Regions from separate parts of the Microbispora sp. KK1-11 genome, predicted to be linked through region 2. Evidence: predicted binding sites of a transcription regulator. Region 2 holds the regulator's gene; each other region holds the start of a gene.
What was found. The regulator LexA, encoded in region 2, represses DNA repair genes until DNA is damaged. The targets are predictions, from matches to a motif close to TCGAACANNTGTTCGA.
Positions count from the first base shown of each region.

Region 1: the regulator LexA is predicted to act here: its motif matches at 4,893-4,908, upstream of FLW16_RS06620 (DUF6504 family protein).
Region 3: the regulator LexA is predicted to act here: its motif matches at 2,698-2,713, upstream of ruvC (crossover junction endodeoxyribonuclease RuvC).

Region 1 is NZ_VIRJ01000003.1:245,225-254,952, forward strand. It holds gene FLW16_RS06580 (site-specific DNA-methyltransferase) at 1-1,211, shown strand, start outside; gene FLW16_RS06585 (hypothetical protein) at 1,597-1,860, shown strand; gene FLW16_RS06590 (hypothetical protein) at 1,853-2,308, shown strand; gene FLW16_RS06595 (hypothetical protein) at 2,301-2,618, shown strand; gene FLW16_RS06600 (MazG-like family protein) at 2,611-3,081, shown strand; gene FLW16_RS06605 (PadR family transcriptional regulator) at 3,078-3,383, shown strand; gene FLW16_RS43455 (hypothetical protein) at 3,734-3,907, shown strand; gene FLW16_RS43460 (hypothetical protein) at 3,964-4,137, shown strand; gene FLW16_RS06610 (hypothetical protein) at 4,163-4,372, shown strand; gene FLW16_RS06615 (hypothetical protein) at 4,356-4,610, shown strand; gene FLW16_RS06620 (DUF6504 family protein) at 4,607-4,882, opposite strand; gene FLW16_RS06625 (hypothetical protein) at 4,996-5,355, shown strand; gene FLW16_RS06630 (hypothetical protein) at 5,352-6,089, shown strand; gene FLW16_RS06635 (hypothetical protein) at 6,257-6,799, shown strand; gene FLW16_RS06640 (hypothetical protein) at 6,796-7,233, shown strand; gene FLW16_RS44995 (hypothetical protein) at 7,233-7,361, shown strand; gene FLW16_RS43465 (hypothetical protein) at 7,609-7,749, shown strand; gene FLW16_RS06645 (CHAP domain-containing protein) at 7,746-8,540, shown strand; gene FLW16_RS06650 (hypothetical protein) at 8,602-8,967, shown strand; gene FLW16_RS06655 (hypothetical protein) at 9,071-9,728, shown strand, end outside.
Region 2 is NZ_VIRJ01000012.1:113,268-122,995, forward strand. It holds gene leuS (leucine--tRNA ligase) at 44-2,506, shown strand; gene FLW16_RS19095 (S41 family peptidase) at 2,588-5,761, shown strand; gene FLW16_RS45250 (cellulase family glycosylhydrolase) at 5,975-7,630, shown strand; gene lexA (transcriptional repressor LexA) at 7,721-8,437, opposite strand; gene nrdR (transcriptional regulator NrdR) at 8,870-9,334, shown strand; gene FLW16_RS19115 (vitamin B12-dependent ribonucleotide reductase) at 9,452-9,728, shown strand, end outside.
Region 3 is NZ_VIRJ01000018.1:127,609-137,336, forward strand. It holds gene pdxT (pyridoxal 5'-phosphate synthase glutaminase subunit PdxT) at 49-639, shown strand; gene FLW16_RS24815 (YebC/PmpR family DNA-binding transcriptional regulator) at 643-1,395, shown strand; gene eis (enhanced intracellular survival protein Eis) at 1,493-2,659, shown strand; gene ruvC (crossover junction endodeoxyribonuclease RuvC) at 2,770-3,372, shown strand; gene ruvA (Holliday junction branch migration protein RuvA) at 3,369-3,986, shown strand; gene ruvB (Holliday junction branch migration DNA helicase RuvB) at 4,101-5,150, shown strand; gene yajC (preprotein translocase subunit YajC) at 5,414-5,770, shown strand; gene secD (protein translocase subunit SecD) at 5,884-7,602, shown strand; gene secF (protein translocase subunit SecF) at 7,602-8,642, shown strand; gene FLW16_RS24855 (adenine phosphoribosyltransferase) at 8,727-9,233, shown strand; gene FLW16_RS24860 (bifunctional (p)ppGpp synthetase/guanosine-3',5'-bis(diphosphate) 3'-pyrophosphohydrolase) at 9,513-9,728, shown strand, end outside.

The DNA of each region.
Region 1 (9,728 bases), on a different contig from region 2:
CTGACGCGAGCGTGGACCTGATCGTGACCTCGCCGCCGTACTTCGGGCTCCGCTCGTACACCGACGGCGGCCAGCACTACGCCGGGCAGATCGGCGACGAGGCCTCACCCCGCGAATACGTCGACAACCTGCTCGCCTGCACCCGCGAGTGGATGCGCGTGCTCAAGCCCGAGGGCAACCTGTGGCTCAACCTCGGCGACAAGTACTCGACGGGCAATAGCGGCCAGAGCGGACTCGCCGAGCTCGGCGCCCAGTGGGCCGGGGGAGGGCACTCGGACCAGAAAGCGAAACGCCGCAGCAACGCCGTGCGCGGGATGCAGCCGAAGTCGCTCATCGGTCTGCCTTGGCGGTACGCCATCGGCTGCATCGACGAGCTGGGGCTGATCCTCCGCGCTGAGGTGATCTGGTCCAAGCCGAACGGGCTGCCGGAGAGCGTGACCGACAGGGTGCGTCGCTCGCACGAGCAGTGGTTCCACCTGGTCAAGCAGCCGCGGTACTTCTCGGCGGTGGACGAGATCCGCGAACCACACGCCTACCCCAACGACATCAGCAGACCGCGGGCGGGCAAAGTCCATCTCGACCGTGCGAGACACATGCAGGGCGGCGGGGGAAACGCAGGCAACAGCAGCGGTGGGAACCCCCTCGGCAAGCTGCCCGGCAGCGTGTGGGAGGTCTCCACCCGGCCGCTCAAGGTCCCCGACGAGCTGGAGGTGGACCACTTCGCGGCCTTCCCCACGGAGTGGCCACGCCGTCTGATCCTCGGCTGGTCCCCGGACGGGATCTGCATCGCGTGCGGTGAAGGGCGTCAGCCCGTCAGCGAGCGTGCCTTGACCGTCGACCGGGGCGGCAGGAAGGCCAACGTGCGCGGCTCAGACCGTGAAGGGTGCGCGGTGTACGAGGACTCCACCACCCTGGGCAGAGAGCGCGTCATCCGCATCGTCGGCTATACCTGCGCCTGCCCTGACTCGTCGGCGCCGACTCGGCCGGCCGTTGTGCTCGACCCGTTCGGCGGCACCGGGACGACCGCGCTCGTCGCCTCGGTGCTTGGCCGCCGCGGCGTCACGGTGGATCGGTCCGCGGACTACTGCCGCATCGCGCAGTGGCGCACCACCGATCCGGGGGAGCGGGCCCGCGTCCTTGGTCTGCCGAGGCCTCAGCCTGTGCCCGAGGGGCAGCCGTCTCTGTTCGATGAGCTGGGGGAGGCGTCGTGAACCCGTTCGATCCCGCCCTGCTGGAACGCCTGTGTGCAGCAGCCGCTCCGCCGCCGGCTCCGTCGTCTACGCCTGCCCCGTGCGGGTGGCGGTCGTCGGTGTACGCGGAGGTTCAGCCGGGGTGCCTGCCCCGGTGGAAAGCCGACTGGGAGGTCACCGACGCGGACGGGCTGACCGAGTGGCTGGAGTTGGCGGACCTGTCGGACCTGACGGCCGAGGTGGGTTCGTGGGAGGCGGCCCGGACCCTGTTCGCCCCGAATGCCCCGTGCGCGGGGCTGTACGCCACACAGGCGCCCCCGGAGCGCCCCTCTCGTGTCTCGGTACCCCCGGACGCTCACAAGCCCGCTCAGCCCCTCCCGTAACCCACACACCGAAGGAGACCACCGTGACCGAGGTGAGGCCCGGCCAGATCTGGGCCGACAACGATCCCCGTTCCGCAGGTCGCACACTGCGCGTGGACGCCGTCGAGAACGGCAAGGCCACCTGCACCGTCCTGACGAACACCACCAAGGCGCAGGAGAAGCTCGACCGAGGCTCGGCCTGGTTCCAGGACACGCGGGGCCGTGTCACCCGGATCTCCCTGTCCCGGTTCCGCCCGACCTCGACGGGTTACCGCCTGGTGTCCGAGGGGGAGGCCCGCGATGCCTGACATCCCGGCGGACGCCATGACCGTCGTTCCCGTCGCTGCTCTTGAGCGCTTGGTGAAGGTCGCCGAGTACGTGTCGCGGGGTCGTGGCTTCGTGGGTGTGGAGCCGTACCCGGATGCGACGGCGCGGTTCGCGCTGGGGGCGATCATGGAGTCTGTGGGGGTGGGGTCGCCTGCCTCTAGCCCCTCGGCAGCCCCAGAATCCACGCACAGCCCTCAAAGCCTGTCGGTCGCTCCCGTTTACCGTTCGGGGGTTGAGCGCCCCGCAGAAACGCTCTCAGCGCTCCGCGACACCCTCACCCGTGTCCGCTCCCACTGCCAGCAGGTGACCACCCGACCCGTGTGGGAGGACTACGAGATCGGCCGCCTTGACCACGCCCGGGAGGTGCTCGGCCTGTTGGACGGGGCGGGTGCCGTCTCCGAGGAGCAGACCGGAGGCGGCAATGACTGACACCGAGACTCGCGAGGAGTTCCGGGACCGCCTGTTCGACGCGCTTCCCGACCAGATGACCATCTGGGCCGACGACGCCGAGCTGGAGCAGTTCGCCGACTGGGACCTCGGCAAGTGGATGCACGCCCTCGGCCACCACCGGGTGCACACGGCGTGCTGCGACCGCTGCGGCTGCGCTGTCACGTGCACGGGGGGCGCGTTCTACGACGCCGTGGTGTCCTCCGTGCTCCGTGAACTCGACCGCATGGGCGCGCTCCGTGAGCCCTTCCCGCCCGCTTCCACCACCGAGGAGACCGACCCCCATGCCTGAGACCCGCGACATGTCCGTGAAGACACGACTCCGGTGGGAACACGAGGACGGCACCCTCTGCGTTGCCGGACACACCGCCGACCTGATCTGCGCCGAAGGCGGCGGGCCCGTGCGCCAACGCCCGGAGAATCGCCCCCCCGTCTGGCCGACCCTGGCCGCCCTCGTCGACTGGCTAAACACCGCCAACGGCAGCGGAGAACGCGAGACCTCCCTGCGACTCCTCAAGCTCGTCGAGGAAGCCGGAGAGGTCGCCTCCGCCTACGCGGGCGCTGTCGGTCAGAACCCGCGTAAGGGCCGCACGCACACCTACAAGGACGTGGCCGACGAGCTGTGCGACGTGGCGTTGACCGCCCTGGTGGCGCTGCACTCGTTCGTCCCGGACCCGGAGGGCCACTTCGCCGCCCGCCTGGCGCATGTGTCCGCCCGGGTCGGCGTCCAAGCGAGCACCGAGGAGACGCCGTGAGCCTCCTCCGAGACCGCCGAACGATCGGCAGCATCACCGCCACCCGCCACATGAAGCGAGTCCTCCTAGTGCTGCTCACCGACGCCGCCAACCTAAGCGGCTACACCTTCATGCACGCCGCCGAAATGAACTCTGGAGCTGTTTACGTGTGCCTCGCCCAACTGGAGGCAGCAGGCTGGGTGACCAGCGAATTCGAGGAAGCGCCTTACCCTCGCCGCCGTTTCTACCGGCTCACCCCGGACGGATGGAACAGCGCACACGAACTGCTCGGGCTGAAGCGGTCGGAGGCTCGCCGTGGCTAACCGCGCGACGAGTTGGGGGATGGTGTTCTATGCGGCGATGGCAGCCCACCGGGCCCAGGATCCTGCTGTGATGTGCGACGTCCTCGGGTGTTCGCACCTGCTGCGTGACTGGCACCTCGCCCAGTTCGACTGCTCGGCGGCAGCCATGGACGCTGCTGGTAGCGCCGCCCTCAGGATCAAAGCGCCAAGCGTTTCCGCAGGTCGTTCGAATGCGACCTGCGGCGGAACCGGCACCAGTACCCGCCAGTAACCCCGTGCGGCTCCCCTGGTTGCACCTCCGGGGGAGCCGCCACACCCGTTCCGCCCCTCAGCGTCGGGTCCCCGCCAGAGTACGACCCAGGAGACCCGGCATGCCCCACACCAACCTCACCGACCTCATCACCCGCGTCGAAACCGACATCACCGAAGGCACCCACACAGGCGTAGGCGCCAGCGAACGGGTCACCATCCGCCGGGCAGACGCCGAAGCACTCCTCGAAACCGCGCACCAACACCAGGCATGCCGGCGCCGCAGAGCCGTGTGAACACAGGAATACGAAGCGCAAGGATCACCGCCAAACCCCGACACGCAGGAGCCCCCATGCCCATCAACAACCGCATCGAAGCGACCGCCGCCGACGAGAAGACCGGCATGACGTTGGACGAACTCGCCGCCTTCGTGCAGGAGGCGATGCGGGCGGGTGTGCCGGGGGGCGCGGTGGTGCGGGCCAGGGTGAACATGCGGGCCGGGATCAAGCGGCTGGAAACGCGATGACCGTGGGGCAATGGGGGAGAGGCGCTTGATGGTCGAGCTGGTTGCCCTGTGCGGCCTGGTAGTCGTCAACGCCGCCACGCTGTGGGTGATGCGCGCCATCATCCGCCAGGGGCGGGAACTCTCCCAGCGGTGGGATCAGGCTGCGGCGCGCTGGGCGTACGCCGCGCAGCAGTGGGAGCAGGCCGCCCGCGCGTGGGAACGGGCAGGAAGGAGTGGCCGTGACCGCCAGCGTTGACCGCGCTGTCGCCGACGCCCGAGCTCTGGGCGTCCGGGCCGAGAGCACGATGGGATTCATCCACTACGCAGCCATGGCGGCACACCGTGCTCAGGACCCTGCGGTGATGTGCAACATCCTTGGCTGCCCCGACACGCTGCGCTGGTGGCACATCGGCGAGTTCGACTACACCGCAGGGCACATCGACTCCGCCGTGTACGCCGGTCTTGTTGCTGGCCATGAACCGGGGGAGGGTTAGTCCTCGACGGCGACGACCCGCCACTCCTCGCCGGTCTGCACCAGCTCGACCACTGCCGACTTCTGCCGGCCGTTGGCCCGTACTCGGTAGTGGCGGACGGTGCGTTCTTCGAGGGACTGGCCTGCGTGTTCGCCTGTCCACCAGGGGAGGACTTCTTCCCAGTGGGGGCCGAGGATTTCGGCGATGGCGTAGTCGCGTCCCCAGGCGGTGAACCTGGTGGGTTGTTCGTTGTCGTCGGTGTGGACGGTGGCGGGCTCGTCGTAGCGGCGCACCCGCCCAGCATCGCAAACCTGTTCGACAACCCGCCAAGCGACCCGCCGAATTCGAGGGTCGCCGAAGAGGACAAAACCGCCCGCTACCAGCAGAAACAGGGGAGAATAGTGCCATGACTGAAGCCCTCTCCGCCCATCCCTCGCTTGTCGCCCGCCTCGCTGAGATCCGGCAGGAAGTCGCCGGGCTGCTGGGTGACATCGACACCCGCGTGAAGCCCAAGCCGGACCGCATTGCGACGGCAGGAGACGGCTTCCCCGGCCCGGTCTGGGACCCCGCCGAGACATGGACCGTCCGGGTGGACGACCCGGCAGACGTGTCCCCGGCATGCGTGTTCGTGAACCACCCGCACATGTGGGACGACGACGTGATCCCGCTGCGGCCGGACGACGCCCGGCGCATCGGGATGGCGCTTCTTGCTGCTGCCGAGTGGGCGGACAAGGTCCGTTCCCGTGATGTCCGGGAGGCGTCATGAACGGCGACGAACTCCGGCACCTGCTCGCCATCCACGAGGACATCTCCCGGGTGATGAAAGACCCGCGGTTCCCGCCGCCGAACCGGTGGGGGAGCGACCTGCGGATGTTCGTGGTCACGGCCCTGTGGGTGATCGCGGTGGAGCGGGCGCCGAAGGGCACCCGCATCCCCCGCGTGTGCGAGGTCATGCACCTCGACAACTTTCACTTCTGGGAGCTGATCCGGTCCGACCTGCCCCGCTACGAGCCGGACACGATGTACCGCGATGGCGGCTGCGTCGCGGTCCTGCCCCGGGCCAAGCGCCGCTGCGGCAAGGGCACCGTATGGGCGTTCTCCGTGACCAACCCGGTGGACGGCACGTGGGAGCTCGTCGGCTACTGCTCGCGGCACCGCGAGGAGGGGCGGGCGGCGGAGGCCGCAGAGCGCCGCCGCAAGCAGGCTGGCGGGATCCCCACGCCGCTGCCGAACCGTGGCGGTCTCCTGCCGTGCTACTTGCCGTGGGACTGGTCGAAGAACTACGCGAAGGCCGACTCGAACTGGGAGCCCCCGGCGGTCGGCATCCGCGCCGATGACTGGCCGGTCCTGACGAAGGTTGAGGCCGCCCACCCCACGCCGCCGAAGCTCACGGTCGTGTCCGGCGCTTTCGAGTTCGAGGAGCCCGACGCGAGCGAGGCCGATGCGGGACCGCCGCAGCTCCGCCTCATCGGCTCCGACAAACAGGGGAGAGTCGAGTAAAACGCTTGCCCACATCGGAAGCCTCCGCCCTCGCAGCGGGGGCTTCTTCGTGTCCTGAACGTCCCCACCCTCTGGCGTCGATCTCCCCAACCGGAAGGACCCCCACCCCCGGATGGGGAAACCACGGGCCCCTTCCGCTGCCCCGGGTCGGACGACCAGGAGGACGGATGTCCCGCAACACCCGCCAGCAAACCCACGCCGCACGCAAGAAAACCAACAGCGCGGTCACAGCAGAGCAGGCCGCCCAGGCGTACGAACTCCGCCTCGCCGGCGCCACCCTCCGCCAGATCGGCCAGCAGCTCGGCATCTCCATCGGCACCGTCCACAAACGCATCGCCACCCACATGGCCGAACGCGTGGACCCCCTCGCCGACCAATACCGCGCCGTCGAACTCGACCGCCTGGACGACCTCACCGCCAAGGCCTACGCCGTGCTCACCGCCAGGCACATCGTCGTCCAGCACGGCAAAGTCGTCCGCGACGAAAACGGCGAACCCATCCCGGACCACGCGCCGATCCTGCAAGCGATCGGCACCCTCGTCCGCCTCGCCGAACGCCGCTCCAAGCTGTTGGGGTTGGACGCTGCGGTGAAGGTCGACGCGCAGGTCACCACCGTGGACCCGGCCGACATCGAGCTCGCCCAGATGATCCGGGAAGCGCAGGCCAAGGCGAAGGTGGAAGAGGCCCGGCTCCGAGGCGAAGCCCAGTGACCGCCCCCGGCATCTCAGGCGACCGCGCCCGCCAACTCCTCGCCGCACTGGCCCACACCGTAGGCGGAACCCTGGTCATCCCCGAGAAGTCCCTCCGAGAGGTGTCGACCGGGGGCATCGTCACCATCGAAGGTCTCGACCCGCACCGTGACGCAGTGGTGCTGACGCTGGCCAGGAACTTCGGCGACCCCGAGTACCCCACGATCATCACGGGGGAGTACGACGCGGAGCCGTCCCCGCTCGCCGGCGTCCCGCTTATCGCCCACGTCGGCCCGCCCCGCCTACACACGCTGGCGCTCCCGGACGGGCGGTTCGTGCTCGTCGTGACCGGCGGCGGCCTGGCCGACGGCGACTACGACACCCTCCGCAACCTCGGCAAGTCGGTGGGCGCGGCCGAGGTCGCCGTGTTCGTCGGGCACATGGAGGTCCGCTGATGCTCCTCGTCGCCCTAGTGCTCGCCCTCACAGCTGGCGTGCTCGCCGCACTCGACCGGTCGGTCCCGCTGGTGACGCTCACCGTCGCGGTCATCATCACGATCCTCGCCATGGCGGGGATGTTCTGATGTCAGCGACTCCGACGCTTGGCCGCACGCCGGCGACCAGCCGCAGCCATCGCGCCCATCTTCTTCGCCCCGAACTTCTTCCTGCCGATCGCCGCAGCCAGAGCCTTCGGATTCTTCACCCCACGCGACCGCAGGGACTTCGTCAACGAAGCGAACCGCTTCCCACTGCCGAGCTTCGGCTTCCGCTTCATGGCCATTCCGACCACCTCCCGTCTGGGGGATCGACACGAGCACCGCGAGGTGACGCATGACCAACCCCATGCCCCCCGAACCCGCACACGGCGCAGGGCCCACCGAGGACGACGAAGAGGCCATCCTCCGCAGCCTGTACGGCGAGCCCGACTCCGACGGCATCTACCGCGGCGAACCCGTCGGCGGCGACCAGTGAGCGGGGCCAAAGCGCTTCTGACCGAAGCACGCCGACACCTCGGACTCACTGGCCGCCCGAACAAGTTCACCCGCGCGTACGCCACAAAGCACGGCGCCGAGTACTTCAGCGCCGCCTGGTGCGACATGTTCGTCACCTACTGCGCCAACCAGTCCGGCAACGCCGCCGCCGTGCTGCCCTTCGGGGACCGCGCCTACACCGTGGCCCACGCAGAGGATGGCCACCGCCTCGGCACCTGGTACGCCGGCACCGTCGACAACATCCGCCGCCACGCCAAGCCAGGTTGCCCGATCTTCTTCGACTGGGGTGGCACGAACAACCGGGCTGCGATCGACCACATCGGCTTCATTGAGGTCGTCTTGCCGGACGGGCGCGTCCAGACGATCGAAGGCAACACCGGCGGCGGCCCCGGCTCCGTCAGGCGACGCGTCCGCGGCGCCGACGTCACCGCCGGTTTCTGGGTTCCGAACTTCAGCAAGCAGCAGGAGGACGACGTGAGCGCCAAGGAAGTCTGGGAGCGGGAACTGAAGGTCCCGTACGGATCGCCCGAGAACCCCGAGTGGCAGGCCGGGAACATCCTGGTCAACAACGGCATCTGGCTGCGGAAGGTCACCGGCAAGGTCGACGCCCTGGCCGCCCAGCTCGCCGCGCAGAACGCCACCATCAAGGAACTCGCCGCCGCCCTCGCAGCCCGCGACGGCGCGATCGACGTGGACGCCCTCGTCGGCCGGATCGAGACCGCGATCCAGGGCATCACCGTCCGCCTCGCCGTCGACCCCGCCGACGGCTAACCCTCGCACCCCCTGTTCGTCCCGCCATCCCTTGGCGGGCTGTCCCCCCAAGGAGGGGCGCATGAACCCGCAGTTCAAACTCCTCGGCCGCGACCCCGCGGCCATCCTCTACGGACTCCAGTCCCTGCTCGCAGTCCTGGTCGCCTTCCACACATTCGGCCTGACCGGGCAGTCCGCCGACTGGGTCATGACCATCGCCAACGGTCTGATGGCCGGCATCGTCGCGGTGTGCACTCGGCCGTTCGTGGTGGCCGCGCTGACCGGCGCGGTTCAGACCATCCTGACCGGGGTCGCCGCGTTCGGCATCGAGGGGTTCACACCCTCCCAGGAGCAGCAGGGCGTGCTGATCGCGGCGCTGTCCGCGGTCCTGGCGCTGCTGCTGCGGCAGAACCAGGCGCCGAAGGAGACCGCGATCACGCGGGCCTGACCACCAGCCACGACGAGCACGAGAGGAGGCGAGACCACATGACCACCACCAGCAGGCGCGGAACGGCGGCTACGGCTCGCCTCCACCCCGCCGGAAGGCGCCGATGATCGGCTACCTCCGCGACGACAACGGCGTCCCCTACGACGCCGGTACCTTCGACCTCGACGCCTACCTCAGCCGCATCAACCCCCGGCTGCTGGAGTCCAGCGAAGGCCGCCGTGTCCTGACCCGGCTGGATCCTTTGCTGTGGGCGATCATGTATGTTCCCCACCTACTCAAGTCACCGGACGGGCAGCTCACCTTCGGCGACGTCCACCTTGAGCTGTACCGCGACGCCCTCGAACTCGTCCGCGAGCCTGGCCCGCAGGAGTCCCGCCGCGCGTACGTCGCGCCGCGCGGGTCCGGGAAGAGCACCACCCTGTTCCTCGCGATCCCCTTGTGGGCTGCCGCGCACGGGTGGATCCGCTTCGTCGCGGCGTTCTCCAGTTCCGCTACGCAGGCCCAGGACCATCTGGCCGGTCTGCGCCGCGAGTTGCAGACGAACAAGCTCCTCCGTGCGGATTACCCCGAACTCGCGACGCCGGCGCGGAAGATGAACGGCACACCGGTCGCGGATTCGCAGTCGATGCTTCACACGAAGTCGGGCTTCAGCTTTGCCGCGAGAGGCATCGATACGGAAGTCCTCGGCCTGGTCGACCCCGAGAACCGCCGCCCCGACATGCTGCTGCTCGACGACATCGAAGGTGAGGAAGGCGCCGGCT
Region 2 (9,728 bases):
CGCCTTCATCTGTGTGATTCCAGCCGCCAGGCGAGGAGTGGAAGTGGACGAGCCGGTGTACGACCCGCAGGCGCTGCAGGCCAAGTGGCTGCCGCGGTGGGAGGAGCTGAACCCCTTCGCGGCGGTCGAGGACCTCGCGGACACCAGGCCGCGCAAGTACATGCTCGACATGTTCCCCTACCCCTCCGGCGACCTCCACATGGGGCACGGCGAGGTCTTCGCGATCGGCGACGTCGTCGCGCGCTACTGGTTCCAGAAGGGCTACAACGTCCTGCACCCGATCGGGTGGGACTCCTTCGGCCTGCCTGCGGAGAACGCGGCCATCAAGCGCAACGCCCACCCCGCCGAGTGGACGTACAAGAACATCGAGACCCAGGCGAACTCGTTCAAGCGGTACGCCATCTCCTTCGACTGGTCGCGGCGCCTGCACACCAGCGACGCGGAGTACTTCCACTGGAACCAGTGGCTGTTCACCCGCTTCTACGAGCGGGGCCTGGCCTACCGCAAGGGCGGCCTGGTCAACTGGTGCCCGCAGGACCAGACCGTGCTCGCCAACGAGCAGGTCGTGGCGGGCAAGTGCGAGCGCTGCGGCGCCGACGTCGTCCGCCGCGAGCTGACGCAGTGGTACTTCAAGATCACTGACTACGCCGACCGGCTGCTCGACGACATGGAGCAGCTGGAGGGCGGCTGGCCGGATCGCGTGCTGACCATGCAGCGCAACTGGATCGGCCGCTCCACTGGAGCCGACGTCCAGTTCCGCATCGAGGGCCGGGACGAGCCCGTCACCGTCTACACCACGCGCCCCGACACGCTGTACGGCGCGACGTTCTTCGTCGTGGCCGCCGACGCCCCGCTGGCGGAGGAGATCGTCGCCCCCGACCAGCGTGAGGCGCTGGCCGCCTACCGCGCCGAGGTCGCCAAGCTCTCCGACATCGAGCGGCTGTCCACGGAGAAGGAGAAGACCGGCGTCTTCCTGGGCACATACGCGATCAACCCGGTCAACGGGGAGCGCATCCCGGTCTGGGCGGCCGACTACGTGCTGTCCGACTACGGCCACGGCGCGATCATGGCGGTGCCCGCGCACGACCAGCGTGACCTCGACTTCGCGCGGAAGTTCGGCCTGCCGGTGCAGGTCGTCGTGCACACCGGCCTGGCCGACCCCGGCGAGACCGGCGTCGCCACCCCGGGCGAGGGCACCCTGGTCAACTCGGGCCCGCTGGACGGGCTGACGAAGGCCGAGGCGATCCAGAAGATCATCGAGGTCCTGGAGGAGCGCGGCACCGGCAAGGCCGCGGTGAACTACCGGCTGCGCGACTGGCTGCTGTCGCGGCAGCGGTTCTGGGGCACGCCGATCCCGATCATCCACTGCCTGGACTGCGGCGAGGTTCCGGTCCCCGACGACCAGCTCCCGGTCACGCTGCCCGACCTGCGCGGCGCCGACCTCCAGCCGAAGGGCGTCTCGCCGCTGGCGAGCGCCGCCGACTGGGTCAACGTCTCCTGCCCCAAGTGCGGCGGACCCGCCCAGCGGGACACCGACACGATGGACACGTTCGTCGACTCGTCGTGGTACTTCCTGCGTTACTGCGACCCGCACTTCGAGGACGGGCCGTTCGACGTCGAGAAGGTCCGTAAGTGGGGGCCGATCGACCAGTACGTCGGCGGCGTGGAGCACGCGGTGCTCCACCTGCTCTACTCCCGGTTCTTCACCAAGGTCCTGCACGACATGGGCATGGTCGGCTTCACCGAGCCGTTCCTGCGCCTGCTCAACCAGGGCCAGGTGATCAACCAGGGCAAGGCGATGTCGAAGACGCTGGGCAACGGCGTGGACCTCGGCCAGCAGATCGACGCGTACGGCGTGGACGCCGTGCGGCTGACCATGGTCTTCGCCGGGCCGCCGGAGGACGACATCGACTGGGCCGACGTCTCGCCGGCCGCGTCGCAGAAGTTCCTCGCCCGCGCGTTCCGCGTGATGGCCGAGGCCGGCGCCGCGTCCGCCCCGGGGAAGGACTTCTCCGGCGGCGACGTCGAGCTGCGCAAGGTCACCCACCGGACCATCGACGAGGTGACCAAGCTCGTCGAGAGCTACCGGTTCAACGTCGCGGTGGCCCGCATGATGGAGCTGACCACGGCCGCCCGCCGGGCGATCGACACCGGGCCGGGCGCGGCCGACCCGGCCGTCCGCGAGGCCGCGGAGACCCTGGCGATCATGCTGTCGCTGGTCGCGCCGTACGTCGCGGAGGAGGGCTGGGAGCGGCTCGGGCACGCGCCGTCGGTCGCCCAGGCCGGCTGGCCCGAGGCGGACCCGGCGCTCCTGGTCCAGGAGTCGGTCACGGCCGTGGTCCAGGTGGCGGGCAAGGTCCGCGACCGGCTGGAGGTCTCCCCGGACATCTCCGAGGCGGACCTGCAGGCCCTGGCCCTGGCGTCGGACAAGGTCCGGCCCTACCTGGACGGCGAGCCGCGCAAGGTGATCGTGCGGGCGCCGAAGCTCGTCAACATCGTCCCGTAGCGGGTGACCCCGGCTCCGCCGTACCGTGCACGAACCTGTCCGGTACGGCGGAGCCGCCGCCATCCGGCATAGGGTGCGGGTGTGGCGAATGGTGCATACCTGAGATTCCCCCACCTGAACGGTGACCTCCTCGCCTTCGTGGCGGATGACGACGTCTGGCTGGCGCCCACGAGCGGCGGCAGGGCGTGGCGGTTCACGGCCGACCGGGTGCCGGTCTCCCACCCCCGGTTCTCCCCCGACGGCACGCGCATCGCGTGGACGAGCACCCGCGAGGGCGATCCCGAGGTGTTCGCCGCCGATCTGGACGGCGCGGAGGGCGAGCGGCTCACGCACTGGGGCAACGGCATGACGGGCGTGCGCGGCTGGACCGAGGACGGGAACGTGCTTGCCGTCACCGCCGCGGGCCAGGGCTCACGATCCCGGCAGTGGGCCTACGCGGTTCCGCTGGACGGCGGCCCGGCGACGGCTCTGCCGTACGGCAGGGTCAGCGAGGCCGCGGTCAGCGACTCCAGGGTGGCATGCGTCTCGGCGATATGGCGCGAGCCGTCGCAGTGGAAGCGATACCGGGGCGGCACCGCGGCCAAGATCTGGGTGGACGCCACGGGCGACGGCGAGTTCACCCGCCTGTTCGCCGACAACCCCGCGCAGCACTGGTCGGTCATGTGGGTGGGGGAGCGCCTGGCCTTCCTCGCCGACACCGACGGCGACGGCAACCTCTACTCCTGCCTGCCCGACGGCTCTGACCTGCGGCAGCACACAACGCACCGCGGCTTCTACGCGCGGCATGCCGCATCGGACGGCTCCCGCGTCGTCTACAGCCTCGCCGGCGACCTGTGGCTGCTGGAGAGCCTGGACGCCGAGCCGTACAAGCTGGACATCACCCTGAGCGGGCCGCGCCCGGCCAGGGCCAAGCACCCGGCGCCGACCGACGTCGGCGACTTCGCGCCGGACCGCATCGGACGGGCCAGCGTGGTCGAGATCCGCGGCACCGCCCACTGGCTGCCCCACCGCGACGGCCCCGCCGGCGCGCTGCGCGCCGAGCCCGGCGTCCGGGTGCGGCTGCCGCGGCCTCTCGACGACGCCGGCCGGGCGGTCTGGGTGTCGGACGCCTCCGGCGAGGACGGGTTGGAGATCGGCACGCCCGGCGGCGAGATCCGCACGCTGGCCGCCGGGCGGCTCGGCCGGGTGCTCGACCTGGCCGCCGCGCCGGACGGCAGACACGTCGCGGTCGCCACCCACGACGGGCGGTTGCTGGTGGTCGACCTCGACTCCGGGGACGTCCGCGAGATGGACCGCACCACCCACGGCGACGTGCAGCACCTGACGTTCTCGCCGGACTCGGCCTGGCTCGCGTGGGCGCATGCCTATCAGCCCTGGCGCTGGCACCTCAAGCTGGCCCGCGTCGACGGCAGCACCGCGATCGAGGTCACCCCGCCGCGCTTCAACGACTACAGCCCGTCCTTCACCATGGACGGCAAATACCTGGCCTTCCTTTCGGATCGCACGTTCAACCCGGTCTACGACAGTCACGTCTTCGACCTGTCCTTCCCGACCAGTTGCCGGCCCTACCTGGTGCCGCTCAAGGCCACGACACCCTCGCCGTTCGATCCCTCACTGGCGGGCCGCGGCTTCGGCGGGGAGGACGACACCGGCCCGGATGCCAAGAACGAGGCCAAGAACGACGGCAAGAACGACGGCAGGTCCGACCCGCCGCGTGCGACCGAGGTGGATGCCGACGGGCTGGCGGCGCGGATCGTGCCCGTGCCGGTGCCCGCGGGCACCTACTCCAACCTGCGTGCCGCCAAGGGCTGCCTGCTGTGGCTGCGCCATCCGCTCACCGGTGAGATCGGCGACGGCACCGAGCCCGGCGAGCCGGTCCTCGAACGCTACGACCTGGTCAAGCGCAAGGTCGGCGAGCTGGGCAGGGACTTCGGGGCCTTCGAGGTCAGCGGTGACGGCACGCGCCTGGTGACCGGCGGCGGCAACGGCCTGCAGACCCGCGCCACCGGAGAGGACGACGAGGTCGTCACCATCGACCTGGACCGTGTGGCCGTGACCGTCGACCCGGTCGCCGAGTGGCGGCATGCCTACAACGAGGCCGGGCGGCTCATGCGCGACCACTTCTGGCGGGCGGACATGAACGGCGTGGACTGGCCGGCCACGCTCGACCGCTACGCCCTCCTCGTGGAGCGGATCGGCGCCTACTCCGAGCTGATCGACCTGCTCTGGGAGGTGCAGGGCGAGCTGGCCACCTCCCACGCGTACGCGCGGCCGCGCGGTGTCGGCCGCGATCCCCGGCGCCGCCAGGGCCTGCTCGGCGCCGACCTCGCCCGGGACGAGAACGGGGTGTGGCGGATCAGCCGCATCCTGCCCGGGGAGTCCTCCGACCACGAGGCCCGCTCGCCGCTGCTCGCGCCCGGCGTCGCCGTCCGGGAGGGCGACGCGATCGTCGCCGTGAGCGGGCGCCCGGTCGATCCGGTCCGCGGGCCGCTGGCACTGCTGTCCGGTGCGGCGGGGCGGCCGGTGGAGCTGACCGTCCAGCCCGGTTCCGGCGGCGAGACCCGCCGGGTCGTCGTCACGCCCGTCGCGGACGAGACGCGGCTGCGCTACCACGACTGGGTGGTGGGACGGCGGGCGTTCGTGCGGGAGGCGTCGGGCTCGAGGCTCGGCTACCTGCACGTGCCGGACATGATGTCCACCGGGTGGGCGCAGTTCCACCGGGACCTGAGTGCCGAGATGGGCTTCGACGGGCTCATCGTGGACATCCGCGACAACGGCGGCGGGCACGTCTCCGAGCTGGTGCTGGAGAAGCTGCAGCGGCGGGTGACCGGGTGGTCGCTGGCCCGGGGGTATGAGCCGGCCCGATACCCGGAGGACTCGCCTCGCGGGCCGATCGTGGCGGTCACCGACGAGTTCGCGGGGTCGGACGGGGACATCGTCAGTGCCGGGATCAAGAACCGCGGCATCGGACCGCTCGTGGGCACGCGGACCTGGGGTGGCGTGATCGGCATCGACTCGCGCTACTCGCTCGTGGACGGGACCGTCGTCACGCAGCCGCGCTACTCGTTCTGGCTCGAAGGCGAGGGGTGGGGCGTCGAGAACCACGGCGTCGACCCGGACGTCGAGGTCGTCGTGACGCCGCAGGACCTGGTCGCCGGGCGGGATCCGCAGCTGGCACGGGCGGTGGAGCTGGCCCTGGCGGCGCTCCAGGAGAGGCGACCGGCCACCCCGCCGGAGTTGCCGCCGCTGCCGTGATCCTGGATCGAGGCTCGTCGACATCGTGCCGTGACGGGACGTTGACGATCGACTGGCCTTCCGGACAAAATTACGCCCGAGCCACAAACTAGTCATATCGATGTAGGCGTGCGGTCAGGGCATGCCGCGACCACCACCGCTCCGGCGGTGGTCTGGGGTGCGCGCCTGACCGTATGGCTCGCCGTCGGCGTGCGCCCCCGTGGGAGGCACGTCTTGTACAGACGAATTCTCGGCGGGCTGGCGACAGCCGCCGCGATGGCGGCGACCGTTCTCGTCGTCACCGGGTCGCCGGCCAACGCCGCCGGCACGGGCACCGGCTACCTGCACACCAGCGGGAACAAGATCGTCGACAGCACCGGCGCCACGGTCCGGCTGACCGGCATCAACTGGTTCGGCATGGAGACCGACAACAAGACCTTCCACGGGTTGTGGGCGAACAACCCGTGGAAGAGCCAGCTCGACCTCATGGCGAGCCTGGGCTACAACACCATCCGGGTGCCGTTCTCCGACGACGCCCTGAAGCCGGGCGCGCAGGCGACGAGCGTCAACACCTACTCCAACCCCGACCTGATCGGCCTGTCCCCGCTGCAGATCCTCGACAGGGTCGTGGACTACGCGGGCCAGAAGGGCATGCGGATCATCCTCGACCGCCACCGGCCGACCAGCGCGGGCCAGACGGCGTTGTGGTACACCTCGGGCGTCCCCGAGTCCACCTGGATCAGCGACTGGAAGTCGCTGGCCCAGCACTACGCCGGCAACACCACCGTCATCGGGGCCGACCTGCACAACGAGCCGCACGCCGACGGCACCGACCCGAACGCGACCGGCTCCTGCTGGGGCTGCGGCGACGAGTCGCGCGACTGGCGCCTGGCGGCCGAGCGCGCGGGCAACGCCATTCTGTCCGTCCAGCCCAACTGGCTGATCTTCGTGGAGGGCGTGAGCTGCCCGAGCGGCGGCCTGTCCAACACCTGGGACAACGACCCCAGCAACGACGAGGACTGCGGCTGGTGGGGCGGCAACCTCACCAAGGCGGGGCAGTACCCGGTGCGGCTCAACGTGGCCAACCGGCTCGTCTACTCGCCGCACGAGTACGCCACGTCGGTCTACCACCAGGCGTGGTTCGACGACCCGTCGTACCCGGCGAACATGCCGGCCATCTGGGACAAGTACTTCGGCTATCTGTACAAGCAGAACATCGCGCCGATCATGGTGGGCGAGTTCGGCACGACGCTCGCCAGCAACATCGACAAGATCTGGCTCCAGGAGCTCATGAAGTACATGGGCAGCGGGGTGAACGGCATGTCGTTCACCTACTGGTCGTGGAACCCCAACTCGGGTGACACGGGCGGCATCCTGAAGGACGACTGGGCGACGGTCGACCAGGCCAAGCAGAGCATCATCTCGCCCTACCTGATCCCGCCGACCGGCGGCAACCCGACGCCGCCGGTGTCGCCCTCGGCCTCGCCGAGGGTGTCCCCGTCGGTCTCGCCGTCGGCGTCTCCCTCCGCGTCTCCATCCGCGTCTCCCTCCGTGTCGCCGTCCGCGTCTCCTTCGTCGCCGGGCGGGAAGACCTGCACCGCCACGTACAAGGTCGCCAACCAGTACCCCGGCGGCTTCCAGGGTGAGGTCACGGTCAAGGCGGGTTCCTCGGCCATCTCGGGCTGGACCGTGAAGTGGGCCTTCCCGAACGGCCAGAGCATCAGCCAGCTCTGGAGCGGCGCGCTCAGCGCGAGCGGCGCCAACGTCACGGTGACGAACCTGTCCTACAACGGCGCGCTCGGGGCCGGGGTCTCGACCACCTTCGGCTTCAACGGCAGCTGGTCGGGCACCAACGGCGTTCCCTCGCCGGTGAGCTGCACCGCCTCCTGACGGCGGACCGAACACGGCACAGCACAAGCCCGGCGCTCTCGTGAGCGCCGGGCTTGTCCCTGTGCGGCGTCCGGAACCGGTGAGCCGCTGCTACAGCTTGCGCAGGACGGCCGTCACCTTGCCGAGCACGGTGGCCTCGTCACCGGGGATCGGCTCGTAGTTGGGGTTGTGCGGCACCAGCCACACGTGCCCGTCCTTGCGCTTGAACGTCTTCACGGTGGCCTCGCCGTCGATCATGGCGGCCACGATGTCGCCGTTGTCGGCGACCGGCTGCTGCCGCACCACGACCCAGTCGCCGTCGGCGATGGCGGCCTCGATCATCGAGTCGCCCGAGACCTGGAGCAGGAACAGCGTGCCCTCGCCCACGAGCTGCTTGGGCAGCGCGAACACGTCCTCGATGCTCTGCTCGGCGAGGATGGGACCACCGGCCGCGATGCGGCCGACCAGCGGCACGTAGGCCGCGGTGGGCCGGTTGAATCCGGACTCCTCCTCGGAGGTGGCGTCCGGGTCCACCCACAGCACCGGCTCGCCCGGCAGCCGGACCTCCAGGGCCCGGGGGCGATGGGGATCACGCCGGAGGTAACCCTTACGCTGGAGCGCCGTGAGCTGGTGCGACACGCTGGAGGTGCTGGTCAGCTGGACCGCTTCCCCGATCTCCCGCATGGACGGCGGATAGCCGCGCTGCTGGACCGAGTCGCGGATCACCTCGAGGATCTTCCGCTGCCTGGGGGTGAGGCCAAGCGAGTCGCGCCTGCGAACCGCGAGGTCGCTGACGCCATCCGCTTGCTCACTTCGGTCACTCACGATGCCACCTCTCAATCCGTGTTCCTCATGTCGCACAGAGCGACCGTACCGCGATTCAAGATCACCGTCAAACAATTGTTCGATATCCAGCGAAATCGCCGATCTCGCCGTCCACATCATCGTACGGGAGTTCGATCGATCCCGTGTTCGATTTACCCGATCTTCTCTGGTCGCAGTACGCCCAGGTCAGAAGCCGTACGGAAATCGGCGGGGAAAGGCGCGTAAAGGGCGTATTCCACGGCGGGCGGGGCAGTTGATGCGGCCGTGACTGGAGGTGCGACACGCGCGCCGAACAGGCACTTCCCCGCCCAACGCCGGTTCGACTTGCGTTCAAGGTCGGGCGCTCCTACGGTTGGACCACAACATCTAGTAGTCACAGCGGTGTAAGTTCACCACACCTTGTGTTCGGGGATGTGCGTTCAGGGAGGCGATGAAGTGCACTGTCCGTTCTGTCGCCATCCGGACACCCGGGTTGTGGACAGCCGTGCGGCCGAGGACGGGGCGGCGATCCGCCGTCGGCGCACCTGCCCCGAGTGCGGGCGCAGGTTCACCACGCAGGAGACCGTACTGCTGATGGTGAGCAAGCGCAGCGGGGTCACCGAGCCGTTCTCCCGGGAGAAGGTCATCGCCGGTGTGCGGCGGGCCTGCCAGGGACGCCCGGTCGGTGAGGACTCCCTCGCCCAGCTCGGGCAGCGGGTCGAGGAGAGCATCCGGGGCACCGGCGCGGCCGAGATCGCCTCTCACGAGGTGGGCCTGGCCATCCTCGGTCCGCTCCGCGACCTCGACGAGGTGGCCTACCTGCGCTTCGCGTCGGTCTACCGCAGCTTCGAGACGCTGGCGGACTTCGAGGCGGAGATCGAGCGGCTCCGCGCGGCCCACGGCCCGGGGGGCGAGGAGTAGGTGCCTTCCCGGGGGACCGGGACGAGGCGGCGGCGCGCGACGGCGCGGCGCGACGATGAGGTTGTAACGAGCGTGGTCCGAAAGAGGGGCTCCACCGGGCCCTGGGAGGGGGAAGTCATGACGGAGACCGTGAGCGGCACCGTATCGGGCGCAGGGGGCCGGCCGGGCAAGCGCCCGCGCAAGGGTTTGAAGATGAAGCGCGTCTTCACCACCCCGGGCGTCCACCCGTACGACGAGGTCCGCTGGGAGCGGCGCGACGTCGTGATGACGAACTGGCGGGACGGCTCGGTCAACTTCGAGCAGCACGGCGTGGAGTTCCCGGACTTCTGGTCGGTCAACGCGGCCAACATCGTCACCACCAAGTACTTCCGCGGGGCGGTGGGCACCCCGCAGC
Region 3 (9,728 bases), on a different contig from region 2:
CAAGACCGTGGCCATACCCTGAACAGGGTCACCACAGGAAGGGAAACCGTGACGTCGGCACCCAAGATCGGCGTGCTCGCCCTGCAGGGCGACGTGCGCGAGCACATCCGCGCTCTGGAGGAGTCGGGCGCGACCGCCACGCCGGTGCGCAGGCAGGAGGAGCTCGCCGCGGTGGACGCGCTGGTCGTCCCGGGCGGGGAGTCGACCACGATGTGGAAGCTCGCCGCCATCTTCGAGCTGCTCGAACCGCTGCGGCTGCGGATCAAGGAGGGCATGCCCGCCTACGGCTCGTGCGCCGGCATGATCATGCTGGCCGACCGGATCGAGGGCGGCATCGAGGGCCAGGAGACGCTGGGCGGCATCGACATGGTGGTCCGGCGCAACGCCTTCGGCCGCCAGGTCGACTCGTTCGAGGCCGATCTCGACTTCGCCGGGCGCGGGACGATCAGGGCCGTCTTCATCCGCGCGCCCTGGGTCGAGTCCGTGGGGCCCGACGTGGAAGTGCTGGGCCGCACCGAAGCTGGGGATAGGATCGTCGCGGTCCGACAGGGACCGTTGCTCGCGACGTCCTTCCACCCGGAGCTGACCGGCGACGCGCGGGTGCACTCGTATTTTGTCGAAATGGTGAGGGAGCTCTAGGCGATGTCCGGCCACTCCAAATGGGCGACGACGAAGCACAAGAAGGCGGCGCTGGACTCCAAGCGCGGCAAGCTTTTCGCCAAGCTCATCAAGAACATCGAGGTCGCGGCCAGGACCGGCGGGCCCGACCCGGACGGCAACCCCACGCTGTTCGACGCCATCACCAAGGCCAGGAAGAACTCGGTCCCGATCGACAACATCGAGCGGGCCCGCAAGCGCGGCGGCGGCCTCGAGGCCGGCGGCGCCGACTGGCAGACGATCATGTACGAGGGCTACGCCCCCGGCGGCGTCGCGGTCCTCATCGAGTGTCTCACCGACAACCGCAACCGCGCGGCGTCCGAGGTGCGTGTGGCGCTGACCCGCAACGGCGGCTCGCTCGCCGACCCCGGCTCGGTGTCGTACATGTTCAACCGCAAGGGCGTCGTGATCGTCCCCAAGGGGTCGCTGACCGAGGACGACGTGCTCATGGCCGTCCTCGACGCGGGCGCCGAGGAGGTCAACGACCTCGGCGACAACTTCGAGGTGATCAGCGAGGCCTCCGACCTCATCCCGGTGCGCAAGGCGCTGCAGGACGCGGGCATCGACTACGAGTCGGCCGAGGCCAGTTTCGTCCCGACGCTCAACGTCCCGCTGGACGAGGACGGCGCCCGGAAGGTCTTCAAGCTCATCGACGCGCTCGAGGACAGCGACGACGTCCAGAACGTCTGGGCGAACTTCGACGTGAGCGACGAGGTCATGGAGAAGGTCGAGGCCTGACCGCCGGAGGCGGACAAGGGGCGCTGCGGCCCCGGCTCGGCGACGGGGCGGAAAACCGGTGGCAGAGGCCGCCGGAGCCCGCATAGCTTGGCCGGTTGTGGAAATCCGTCATCTCACGAGCGACGACCTGGACGCCGTCCTCGACAACCGCAGGCGCGCCTTCGGCCCGCTGTCCGGCGGCGGCGCCGAGACCTGGCGCAAGCTCGTCTCCCCGATGCTGCCCGAGGGCCGTTACCTGGGCGCCTTCGACGGCCCTCGCCTCGTCGGCACGGCCAGGATCAACCCGTACGTCCAGTGGTGGCACGGCCGGCCACTGTCCATGGGCGGCGTGGCGGGCGTGACGGTGTCGCCCGAGGACCGTGGCAGGGGAGTGGGCCGGGCGCTCACACACGCGGCCATCGAGCGCTGCGCGGAGCTCGGCCACGCGGTCTCCGCGCTCTACCCGGCCACCACGCCGGTGTACCGGAGCGCGGGCTACGAGCACGCCGGCGTGCTCCAGCGGATCACCGTGCCCACCGAGGCGCTGCGTACGCTGGGCGGCGGCGCGGCCGGCACGGTCAAGCTGCGCCGGATGGGCCCCGCCGACGCGGCCGAGCTCGTGGCCCTGATCGGCAGGGTGCACGCCGCCACCCGCGCGAGCGGGCCGCTGTGCTTCGACGAGCGGACCTGGCGGCTGTGGCTGGAGGACGACGACGACTTCTGCTACCTGGCCGAGGACGGGTTCGTCGTCTACCGGTGGAGCGACGGGGACATCGAGGTCGACAACCTGCTCGCGGGGTCGGAGGCGACGTCCAGGGCCCTCTGGTCGCTGGTCGGCAGCGCCTCGACCGTCGCGAAGTCGGTGACCGCCTGCGTCGACCCCGCCGACCCGGTGCTCTGGATGCTGCGGGAGCGGTCGAAGGACGAGGTCACCCAGACCCGGTGGATGTTCCGGCTGATCGACCTGCCCGCCGCGGTCGAGGGGCGCGGCTTCCCCGCCGGGGTCCGCGTCGAGACCCCCGTCGAGGTGACCGACTCCCTGCGCCCGGGCAACGCGGGTACGTGGGTGCTGCGGGTGGACGGCGGCGCCGGCTCCGTGACGCGGCCCGGCGGGCCTGCCGCGGAGGCGACGCGCCTCACGATCGGCGGGATGTCCGCGCTGTTCGCCGGCGTGCCCACGGCCACGCTCCGCCGTGCCGGCCTGCTGAGCGGCGGCTCTCCCGACGCCGACGACGCACTGGACGCCGCGTTCGGCTGCGGCGCGTACATGATCGACTACTTCTGACGCACCCGCGCGGCCGCTGATCGCGATAGAGTGACCGACCGAACAGATGTTCGGCGCAGCGGCGGCCGCGCCGCCGGGATCAGGGAGGCGTGCCGGTGCGGTTGCCCCAACTGCGGGTGATGGGCGTGGACCCGGGGCTGACACGGTGCGGTCTCGGCGCCGTGGAGGGCCGTCCGGGCGCGCCGTTGAGCCTGCTGTCGGTCGGGGTGGTCCGAACCCCGGCCGACGACGACATCGGGTCCCGGCTGGTCGTCATCGAGGCGGAGATCGAGCGCTGGCTCGACGAGATCAAGCCCGACGCGGTCGCCGTCGAGCGGGTCTTCGCCCAGCACAACGTCCGCACGGTCATGGGGACGGCCCAGGCGTCGGCCGTCGCGATCGTCTGCGCGGCCCGGCGGGGGCTGCCGGTCGCGCTGCACACGCCCAGCGAGGTCAAGGCCGCCATCACGGGCAACGGCAACGCCGACAAGAAGCAGGTCGGCACGATGGTCACCCGGCTGCTGCGGCTCGACGCCATGCCCAAGCCCGCGGACGCGGCCGACGCGCTCGCCCTGGCCATCTGCCACGTCTGGCGCGGCGGCGTGCAGCACCGCCTGGCCGACGCCCTGGCCCGGGCCCGTTCCGGGGGTGTGGGCCCCGCGGGCTCTGGTAGGACTGGGAGGCCCGGCGAAGTCGCGGCCGGGCGTCCGGACCGGGGAGGGAGCACGCGGTGATCGCATCCGTTGCGGGGCAGGTGGCGGCGATCGGAGCCGACAGCGCCGTGGTCGAGGTGGGCGGCGTCGGGATGCTCGTCCACTGCGCCCCCGGCACCCTGGCCGGGCTACGCGTCGGCGAACCCGCCCGGCTGTCGACCTCGCTCGTCGTCCGCGAGGAATCGCTCACGCTGTACGGCTTCGCCTCCGACGACGAGCGCACGGTCTTCGAGCTGCTCCAGACGGCCAGCGGGGTCGGGCCGCGCCTGGCCCTGGCCATGCTCGCGGTCCACGCGCCCAACGCGCTGCGGGTCGCGGTGGCGAGCGCCGACATCAAGGCCCTGACGATGGTGCCCGGCATCGGCCAGAAGGGCGCGCAGCGCATCGTGCTCGAACTCAAGGACAAGCTCGGCACCCCGGCGGCGGCCGTCGACGCCGCGATCAACGGCGCGGCGGCGCCCGTCTGGCGCGACCAGGTCCACGCGGGACTGGTCGGGCTGGGCTACTCGTCCAGGGACGCCGACGAGGCGGTCGCGGCGGTCAGCGCGGAGGCCGAGGCGGAGGTCGCCGCCGGCCGCACCCCGCAGGTGGCCGCGCTGCTCAAGTCCGCCCTGCGCGCGCTGAGCGTGCGGTGATCCTGTGAAGGGCCGCGCCTCGCCCACGGTGCGGGGCGCGTGGCGGGCTGATGGTTCGATGAAAGTTTCACCGGGAAGCGGACGGGTCCCGGCAGGTCGAGCGGATGGTGTCGAGTGAGCTTCGAGCGGGATCTCGTGTCGCCGGAACCCGAGGGCGACGAGCGGGCGATCGAGGCCGCGCTGCGCCCCAGGCGCCTGGACGAGTTCATCGGCCAGGGCCGGGTACGCGAGCAGCTGTCGCTGGTCCTGGAGAGCGCCCTGCGCCGCAACCGCCCGCCCGACCACGTCCTGATGAGCGGCGGCCCGGGGCTCGGCAAGACGACGCTCGCCATGATCATCGCCTCCGAGCTCGGCGCGCCGCTGCGGATGACCTCAGGCCCGGCGCTGGAGCGCGCGGGCGATCTCGCCGCGATCCTGTCCACGCTGACCGAGGGAGAGGTCCTGTTCATCGACGAGATCCACCGCATGGCCCGCCCGGCGGAGGAGATGCTCTACCTCGCCATGGAGGACTTCCGGGTGGACATCGTCGTCGGCAAGGGCCCCGGCGCCACCTCGATCCCTCTCGACATCGCCCCGTTCACGCTGGTCGGGGCCACCACCCGGGCGGGGCTGCTGCCCGCGCCGCTGCGCGACAGGTTCGGCTTCACCGCCCACATGGACTTCTACGAGGTGGCCGAGCTGGAGCAGGTGCTGAGGCGCTCCGCGCGACTGCTGTCGGTGGAGCTGCCGGACGAGGGCGCCCACGAGATCGCCCGCCGCTCGCGCGGCACGCCCCGCATCGCCAACCGCCTGCTCCGGCGGGTGCGCGACTTCGCCGAGGTCCGCGCGGAGGGCGTGATCAACCAGGAGGTCGCGGCGGCGGCGCTCAACCTCTACGAGGTGGACGCCGAAGGGCTGGACCGGCTCGACCGTGCCGTGCTCGACGCGCTGCTGCGCAAGTTCGGCGGCGGCCCGGTGGGCCTGTCGACGCTCGCGGTGGCCGTGGGGGAGGAGCCGGAGACCGTCGAGGTCGTGGCCGAGCCCTTCCTGGTGCGGCAGGGGCTGCTGGCCCGCACCCCGAGGGGCCGCGTCGCCACCGCCACCGCCTGGGCGCACCTCGGTCTGACTCCGCCTCCCGACGCCGTCGGCTCTGTGGCGGTGCCCACGCTCTTCGACGACGCCTGATCGCCCCTCCCGCCACGCTTTGCGCCGGCGCGGCGGCCGGAAGCGGAAACCGGGGCAAAGAGGTAACAGACCGATTGCGAAGCCCATGAAACGGGAACTTTCCTGCCCGGCGAGCCGTGGGTTCGTTGCCGGGCTTCTGCGGGCTCGCATACACTGCGTGGCTTGACTGGCCGCACACGCGAGAAGTCGCGGTGGCCCGCGTGTGAAGCGCACAAGACCTCCGGCGTCAGGCCGGTTCATCACGTTACGGAAGGGTGGCCCCCGTGGGTAACAACCCGCTTGGGACGTTCCTGCCACTGATCTTGCTGGTAGTGGTTTTCTACTTCCTCCTGATCCGCCCCCAGCGCAAGCGGCAGCAGGAGCAGGTCCAGATGCAGAACTCCCTCACCCCGGGCGTCCGGGTCATGACCACGACAGGCCTGTTCGCGACGGTCGTCGCCCTCCAGGACGACGACGTCGTGCTGGAGGTGGCCCCAGGGGTCGAGACCCGCTGGGTCAAGGCGGCGATCGGCAGGGTGCTCACCCCCGTGGACGAGGTGACGGCCGAGGAGGCCGAGGAGACCGTGACGGACGGTCCCGACACGGGGAACGGTGACGATACGAGCACCAAGCAGTCCTGAGTAGGCTGATCACAACCTTTCGACGAAAGAACTGACCTCCAGTGGCCCCACCGACCAGTAGCCAGAGCAAGCCTGGACGCACACTCCTGCTGCTCCTCGCGCTCATTCTCGTCATGGGCGCGACGGTCGCCCTTCAGAAGGCGTTCGTCCCCAAGTTCGGCCTCGACCTCGCGGGCGGCACCACGGTGACGCTCACGCCGGTCACGGCGAACGGGAAGGCGCCGTCGCAGGAGAGCCTCGACCGAGCCGTGACGATCATCCGGCAGCGCGTCAACGGCACCGGCATCTCCGACGCCCAGGTCGCGAAGTCGAACGACAACATCGTGATCCAGATTCCGGGCGCGGGCAGGGACGAGGCGCTGCGGCTGGTGTCGACCACCGCCGAACTGCGCATGCGGCAGGTGCTCGCGGTGGCCGCCGCCACGAACCAGCCGGCCCAGGTGCCCACCGCGGCGCCCACGCCCAGCGGGTCGGCCGCCGCGACGCCCGGGGCCACTCCGGCCGCGTCGTCGACGGCCAGGGAGAGCGCGGCCCCGAACGGCAACGCGTCTCCCGCCGGCCGTGCCCTGTCGAAGGCGCTGACCGCGCCGTCGCCGGAGCCGAGCACCTCGACGAGGGCCACGACCCACCACAGGGCGGGCGCCGGGACCGCCCGGGGCGCCCGGGCCAAGGCCTCGCCCTCGGCGGCTCCCAGCCCCACGCCGACGGCCGCTCCGCAGGACACGGGCGACCCACTGGCCGGTCAGGACACCAGCGGCATCGACCCGGCGCTGCTCGCCGAGTTCCGCACCATCGACTGCACCGCGAAGAACCGCGGTCAGGGCGCCATCGACGACCCGAACAAGCAGATCGTCGCCTGCAGCGACGACGGCTCGGCGCGGTACATCCTGGACAAGGCCGCGGTGCAGGGCACCGAGATCAGCGGCGCGCAGGCGGGCACCGACCCCACCACGGGTGAGTGGATCGTCCAGGTCGACTTCAAGTCGAAGGGCGCCACGCAGTTCGCCGACATCACCCGCCGCATCACGAGCCTGCCGGCTCCGCGCAACCAGCTCGCCAACGTGCTGGACGGCGTCGTCATCGTCGCTCCGACGATCGAGGAGGCCATCCCCGGCGGCAGCGCCCGCATCTCCGGCAGCTTCACGCAGACGACGGCGACGGACCTCGCCGACCAGCTCAAGTACGGCGCGCTGCCGCTGAAGTTCCGGCAGGACTCGGTGGTCTCGGTCTCCTCGACCCTGGGCCAGGACCAGCTCAACGGCGGCCTCATCGCCGGCGCGCTCGGCCTGATCGTCGTCATGCTCTACCTGCTGCTCTACTACCGCGGCCTCGGCCTCATCGGCATCGCCAGCCTGGCCGTGGCCACCGTGTTCACGTACCTGACGGTGGACGTGCTGAGCCACAACGCCGGCTTCCGGCTCTCGCTGCCGCACATCATCGGTCTGGTGGTCTCGATCGGCATCACCGCGGACTCGTTCATCGTCTACTTCGAACGGATCCGCGACGAGATCAAGGAGGGCCACCGAACGCTGCGCTCGGCGGTGGAGGTGGCCTGGCGGCGCGCCCGGCGGACCATCCTGGTCGCCGACGCCGTCATGTTCATCGCCGCGGTGGTGCTCTTCTTCCTCGCGGTCGGCGACGTGGCCGGCTTCGCGTTCGCGATGGGCCTGACGACGCTCATCGACATCGTGGTGGTGTTCCTCTTCACCAAGCCGCTGATGTCCCTGGTGGCGCGGTTGCGGTTCTTCTCGAAGGGCCACAAGCTGTCCGGACTCGACGCGGAGCGCATGGGCCGCACCAGCCCCGCCGAGCAGACCCTGCAGGAGGCGTGATGCCGGGAGTGATCAGCCGCCTCTACCGCGGCGACATCAACATCGACTTCGTCGGCAAGCGCAAGATCTGGTACGGCCTGTCGGTGTTCCTGCTGGCCGTCTCCATCCTGGGCCTGGCGCTGAACGGGCTGAACCTGGGCGTGGAGTTCCGCGGCGGCTCGGTCTTCGACTTCAAGCGCACGCCCGGCTCCAGCATCGAGCAGGTCCGCGAGACCGTCGCGGACGCCGGAGTCCACCAGATCATCGTGCAGCAGGCCGGCCCGAACTGGCGGGTCACCACCGAGAGCCTCAACGGCGACGAGGTGACCAAGGTCCAGCAGACGGTGGCCCAGAAGTACGGCGTCACGAAGGACGACGTCAGCTCGCAGGTCATCGGCGCCACCTGGGGTGGCGAGGTCTCGCAGAAGGCCTGGATCGGCCTCGCGGTCTTCATGATCGCGATCATGCTGTACCTGTCGGTGGCCTTCGAGTGGCGGATGGCCCTCGCGGCGATCGTCGCCCTCGTCCACGACCTCGTGATCACCGCGGGCGTCTACGCCTGGTCGGGCTTCGAGGTCACCCCGGCGACCATGCTCGGATTCCTCACGATCCTCGGTTATTCGTTGTACGACGCGGTCGTCGTCTTCGACATGATCAAGGAGGTCACGGGCAAGCTCGGCACGAGCGCGAAGATGACCTACACGCAGGCCGCCAACAACGCGCTCAGCCACACGCTGATCCGGTCGCTGAACACCTCGCTGGTGGCGATCCTGCCGGTGGCGGCGATCCTGTTCATCGGCACCACGCTGCTCGGCGCCGGCACGCTGAAGGACCTGTCGCTGGCCCTGTTCGTCGGCATGATCGTCGGCACCTACTCGTCCCTGTGCGTGGCGACGCCGATCCTGGTCACGCTCAAGGAGCGGGAGCCCAAGTGGCAGGCCCTGGCCCAGCGGGTGCACGCCAAGCAGGTCTCCGCCGCCAAGGCGGCCACCAAGGAGCCCGTCTCGGCCGGCTCGCAGAACGTCACCACCACGACCACGGAGAAGCGCAAGAAGCGCTGATCCCGGCCCATCGCAGGCGCCCCCGGAACCCGCCCGGTTCCGGGGGCGCCTTCGTGTTCCCCGGCACCGTTAGGCTTGGGCGTCGTGACTGACTGGACGGCTCTCATCAGGGATATCCCGGACTACCCCAAGCCGGGCATCCTCTTCAAGGACATCACCCCGCTGCTGGCGGACCACGCGGCCTTCACGCAGGTCGTGGGCGAGCTCGGGGACGGCCTGGCGTTCGACAAGGTGGTCGGCATCGAGGCGCGGGGCTTCATCCTCGCCGCGCCGGTGGCCTACCGCAGCGGCGCCGGGTTCGTACCAGTGCGCAAAAAGGGCAAATTGCCCGCCGACACGTACGAGGCGTCCTATGATCTCGAGTACGGCTCCGCGACGATCGAGGTGCACGCCGATGCCTTCGACCCCGGCGACCGGGTCCTGATCGTGGACGACGTCCTCGCCACGGGCGGCACGGCCCGGGCCGCCGTGGAGCTGGTCAGAAGGACGGGCGCGCAGGTCGTGGCCGTCTCCTTCCTGATGGAGCTGTCCTTCCTCTCCGGCCGCGACCGGCTGCCGGGCCTGGACGTCCGCACCCTGCTCACCGTCTGAGCCGCGCGGGCCGGTCAGGGGGCACGCGGCCGAGAGTGCTGTGGCAGCACGGATACACTGTGGAATCTGGACTCGACGTGAGGAGTCTGTGTGCCCCGTGATGTGGTCGTGCCCGACAGCGCGCGGGTCGATCGCGGAGTGATCTCCCGCGACGCCCCCGAGCCCGTCGCAGACGTGCCCCCCGACGCGGCGCGCGACCCCGCGGCGGTCCCGGAGGACAAGCCGGCGTCGCCGGCCACGCGACGGAGGCTCGCCCGTTTCGGGGGGCAGTGGGGTGCTATGAATCCGGTGTTGGAACCGCTCTTCAAGACGGTCCGTGCCACCCATCCCAAAGCCGACCTGCGGCTGATCGAGCGCGCGTACGACGTCGCCGCCTATCACCACCGCGATCAGAAGCGCAAGAGCGGCGACCCGTACATCACCCACCCGCTCGCGGTGGCGACGATCCTGGCGGAGCTGGGCACGGACGACGAGACGCTGTGCGCCGCCCTGCTG